DNA from 2 places in the Methylobacterium sp. FW306-05-D genome. Region 2 is predicted to be linked to the other one. Evidence: predicted binding sites of a transcription regulator. Region 2 holds the regulator's gene; the other holds the start of a gene.
The links. Region 2 encodes HrcA, which represses chaperone genes, less so after heat shock. Its sites were predicted from a motif close to GTTAGCACTCNCNNNNNGNGAGTGCTAAC; they were not measured.

Region 1 (2,394 bases), on a different contig from region 2:
GCAGCTTGTTCACGACGAGCGTGGCGAGCGCCTCGCCCTCGATGTCCTCGGCGATGATGACCAGCGGCTTGCCGGTCTGCACCACGGCCTCGAGAACCGGCAGCATCGCCTGGAGCGAGGACAGCTTCTTCTCGTGGATGAGGATGTAGGGGTCCTCGAGCTCGGCGACCATCTTCTCCGCGTTCGTGATGAAGTACGGGGAGAGGTAGCCGCGGTCGAACTGCATGCCCTCGACGACGTCGAGTTCGGTCTCGGCCGTCTTGGCCTCCTCGACGGTGATGACACCCTCGTTGCCGACCTTCTGCATGGCATGGGCGATCATCTCGCCGATTTCCTTGTCGCCGTTGGCCGAGATGGTGCCGACCTGGGCGACTTCCTCGGACGAGGCGACCTTCTTGGCGCGGCCGGTGATGTCCTTCACGGCGGCGGTGGTGGCCAGATCGATGCCGCGCTTCAGGTCCATCGGGTTCATGCCGGCGGCGACGTACTTGGCGCCTTCCCGGACGATGGCCTGGGCCAGCACGGTGGCGGTGGTGGTGCCGTCGCCCGCGATGTCGTTGGTCTTCGAGGCCACTTCGCGCACCATCTGGGCGCCCATGTTCTCGAACTTGTCGGCGAGCTCGATCTCCTTGGCGACGGTGACGCCGTCCTTGGTGATGCGCGGCGCGCCGAAGGACTTCTCGATGACGACGTTGCGGCCCTTGGGGCCGAGCGTGACCTTCACCGCGTCGGCGAGGATGTCGACGCCACGGAGCATCTTCTCGCGGGCGTCGGAGGCGAAGCGGACTTCTTTCGCTGCCATGTCAGATCCTTGTCAGTGATGGGCCCCGAGGCGCCGGACGGCGCCCTCGAAGGGCTCGTGAACGGGAGGAGAACCGAAAACCGACTTAGGCGACGACGCCCATGATGTCGGATTCCTTCATGATCAGGAGGTCCTGACCGTCGATCTTGACCTCGGTGCCGGACCACTTGCCGAACAGGACGCGGTCACCGGCCTTGACGTCGAGCGGGTTCACGCGGCCGGCCTCGTCACGGGCGCCGGGGCCGACGGCGACGATCTCGCCCTCTTGTGGCTTCTCCTTGGCGGTGTCCGGGATAATGATGCCGCCCTTGGTCTTCTCTTCGCCTTCGATGCGGCGGACGACGACACGGTCGTGCAGCGGACGGAACTTCATGAGCTGCCCTCTTGCTTCAAATTCGTGGATGGCGTTGATGCGGCGCGGCAGCGCGCTCAACCCAGGCCGTTAGCACTCTCCATGGGTGAGTGCTAACGATGGCGCCGAGTTAGGCGCGGGAGCCGTTCGAGTCAAGACTGTCGCAGGCTCCGACGACGATCCGGCGACAGGATCATCCCCCGATTTCCCCACGACGACGGAAAGTCCTTCGCGGATGATCAAGCTTCATGGTCCGCAAGGCGCGGTCGAGCCCGAGGCCCAGGCGCCGGCGGCGGCCTATCCCTCGCAGGTCGTCTGGATCGATCTCGATGATCCGAGTGCCGAGGAGGCCCAGCGGGTCGAGGCCTGCACCGGCATCCGGGTGCCCTCCCGCAAGGCGCTGAGCGAGGTCGAGAACTCGAGCCGGCTGCGGCGGCTGAGATCCGGCTTCTCGCTGTCCACCCCGATGGTGACCTTCGACAAGCTCGACACCCAGTTGAAGCCCCTGGGCTTCGTGCTGACCCGGGACCGGCTCGTCACCGTGCGCTTCCACGAGTTGCGCGCCTTCGCGGAGGTGAAGAAGCGCATCGATGCCGGTGACGGGCCGGGCACAACCTCCACAGAGATTTTCCTCCTTCTGATGGAGGAATTGGTCGACAGCCTCGCGGACTCTCTTGAGGACATGGGCGCGGACCTCGACGAGTTGTCCACGCGGATCTTCGATTTCGACGTCCGTAGCGGGGCTCCCGCCGGGGACACCAAGCTCCGCGCCCAGACGCCCCGTCGGCGCGACCTGGCGCTGCGCCGGATCCTGCGCGGCATCGGCCGGCGCGGGAAGACCCTTGGCAAGATCCGGTCGAGCCTCCTCGGCCTGGAGCGGATCGTGCCCTTCGTGGCCAATGAGTGCGAGCATATCCTCGGCGAAGAGCAGGTGCCGCGCTTCGAGGCCGTGCGTCGCGACATCGCCTCCCTCGACGAGTTTGAGATCCGGCTCTCGGAGAACGTCCAGTTCCTGCTCGACGCGACCCTCGGCCTGATCAGCATCGAACAGAACAACACCTTCCGGGTCCTCACCGTCGCGTCCGTGGTCGGCATTCCGCCCACCCTGATCGCTTCGATGTACGGCATGAACTTCAAACACATGCCCGAGCTGGAATGGGCCTACGGCTATCCCTACGGTCTCGCCCTCATCCTGGTGAGTGCCATCATTCCGATCGTTTTCTTCCGCATCCGGGGCTGG
Region 2 (2,394 bases):
CGCGGACCGGGATGGCCGCGACGAGCGCGGCGGACGCGACGAGCGCGGCGGCCGGGCCGACCGGGACGAGCGCGGAGGACGCGACGGCCGCGCGGACCGGGGTGGTCGTGGCGAGCGCGGCGACCGCGGTGCGGTCCGGGGCGCCTATGGCCGCCTCGGCGCGCCGCAGCGGACCGAGTTCCGCCAGAGCGTGTTCCGTCGCGGCATTCCGCGCTTGGCGGCCGGCGCCTTCGCGCTCACCGTCGGCACGGCGATCGCCCGCAGCTACACCCTCTACGACCTGCCGCCGGACATCGTCCGGATCGCGCCGGAATACGAGGATTACCGCTACGTGCTGGTGGACGACGACATCGTCATCGTCGATCCGGACACCTACGAGATCGTCGACGTGATCCGCGGCTGACCTGAGCGGGTCGACGGGAACGCAGGGGGCGGGGCTTCGGGCTCCGCCCCCTTCGCGTTCGGGGCCCGCGCGTGGGCGCTCGGCCCGGCTCAGCGCTTGCGGTCGAGGAGGCCGGAGACCACCCGGGCGGTGTAGTCGACCATCGGCACGATGCGGGCATAGTTCAGCCGCGTCGGACCGATCACGCCGACGACGCCGACGATCTTCTGCGTGCCGTCGCGGAACGGCGCCGCGATCATCGAGGAGCCGGAGAGGGAGAACAGCTTGTTCTCCGAGCCGATGAAGATCCGCACGCCCTCGCCCCCCTCGGCCCGGGACAGGAGCTCGATCACGTCCTTCTGGGTCTCGAGGTCGTTGAACAGCAGGCGGATGCGGTCGAGGTCCTCGGCCGCGCGCAGGTCGTCCAGCAGATTGGCCTGGCCGCGCACGATCAGCTGGCGGGCATCCGAGGGTCCGACGCTGACGGCGAGGCCGGCATCGACCAGGCGCTCCGTGATCACATCCAGTTCGCGCTTCATGGCCTGGCGGCCCGCCTCGATCTCGGCGCGCAGGGTTCCGAGGGTCCGGCCCTGCAGCCGGGCGTTCAGGTAGTTCGAGGCCTCCTGCAGGGCGCTGGCCGGCAGGCCCGGCGGCAGGTCGAGCAGGCGGTTCTCCACCGAGCCGTCGTCGGAGACGAGGACGACCAGGGCCCGGGTCGGGTCCAGGCGCACGAACTCGATGTGCTTGAGATGCACGTTGGTCTTGGTGGTGAGCACCACGCCGGCGCCGCGCGAGATGCCCGAGAGCAGCATCGAGGCTTCGGCCAGGGCGGAATCGAAGGTGTGGCCGGAGGCGGCCGCGCGCATCTGCGATTCGATCCGCTCCTGCTCCTCGCGCCCGACATCGCCGAGTTCGAGCATCGCATCGACGAAGAAGCGCAGGCCCTGCTCGGTGGGGAGGCGGCCGGCGGAGGCGTGCGGGGCGAAGATGAGGCCGGAATGCTCCAGATCCGCCATGACGTTGCGGATGGAGGCCGGCGACAGGGTCATCGGCAGGATGCGGGCGAGGTTGCGCGAGCCCACCGGCTCGCCGGTCGTGAGGTAGCTCTCGACGATCTGGCGGAAGATCTCGCGCGAGCGTTCGTTCAGCGCGCTGAGCACCTGCATCTGCTGCGAGGTCGAGAAGGGGTGGGAGGGCTCTGTCACGATCCATTCCTGAGGCGGAGAGTGTGACGGTCTCCAGTGCTTTACACAATGCGTCCCGCGGCCGATCCCGGGGGGACGCCGAAGAAACAGCTTGGCCGTGTGAGGCGTTCCGCCGGGTTCGTGCGTTGCTCAGGCCCATCGTCGAACCCGGCCGCGCGGCCGGGCCGGCGACGGGACCTCGCCGACGCCCAGGCGGCGCGCATCGCACGAAGGAGTGACCATCTCATGAGACCCACCGCTCGATCCGGCCTGATCAAGTCCCTCGCCATCGTCCTGGCGATGGTCGGTGCGATGCTGTTCGGCGCGCCGCGGGGCGCCCAGGCCGCCCCCGCTATCGTCTCGGCCGAGGTCGCCGGCCCGGCGGCCGCCGTCACCGAGGTCCAGTACGGCGGAGGCCACTGGCGCCATCACGGCCGCGGCTTCCGGCACCATCACCACCGCGGCCGGCACTTCGGCCATCGTCACCACCGGCATTTCGGCCACCATTACGGCCGGCACCACGGCCACCATTTCGGTCATCGCCGCTACCGCTACTGAGCCGTCCGGGCGCAGCCGCGGCGCACCGTGAACGAGATCCGCTCCGTCCGGCCTTGCTTGCCGGGCGGCGGCCCAAACCGTAAAGCCGCTCTCCATCACACTCGGAAGGAGAGCGGCATGCGGCCCTCGAAGCGCGCGACCGACGAACTGCGCAACGTCACCCTGGAGCGCGCCGTCTCCCGCCACGCGGAGGGCTCGTGCCTCGTCAGCTTCGGCGACACCAAGGTGCTCTGCACGGCCACCCTGGAGGAGCGCGGCCCCGGCTGGCTG

Region 1: a site for HrcA is predicted at 1,244-1,272, ahead of groES (co-chaperone GroES). Genes of this name have one in related genera too.

The regions. Positions count from the first base shown of each region.
Region 1 is NZ_JBYSXL010000029.1:37,051-39,444, forward strand. Features, by position in the region: gene groL (chaperonin GroEL) at 1-802, opposite strand, end outside; gene groES (co-chaperone GroES) at 888-1,175, opposite strand; gene AC3WLN_RS12215 (magnesium transporter CorA family protein) at 1,390-2,394, shown strand, end outside.
Region 2 is NZ_JBYSXL010000039.1:200-2,593, forward strand. Features, by position in the region: partial or broken gene AC3WLN_RS14300 (DUF1236 domain-containing protein) at 1-403, shown strand, start outside; gene hrcA (heat-inducible transcriptional repressor HrcA) at 493-1,548, opposite strand; gene AC3WLN_RS14310 (hypothetical protein) at 1,813-2,124, shown strand; gene rph (ribonuclease PH) at 2,242-2,394, shown strand, end outside.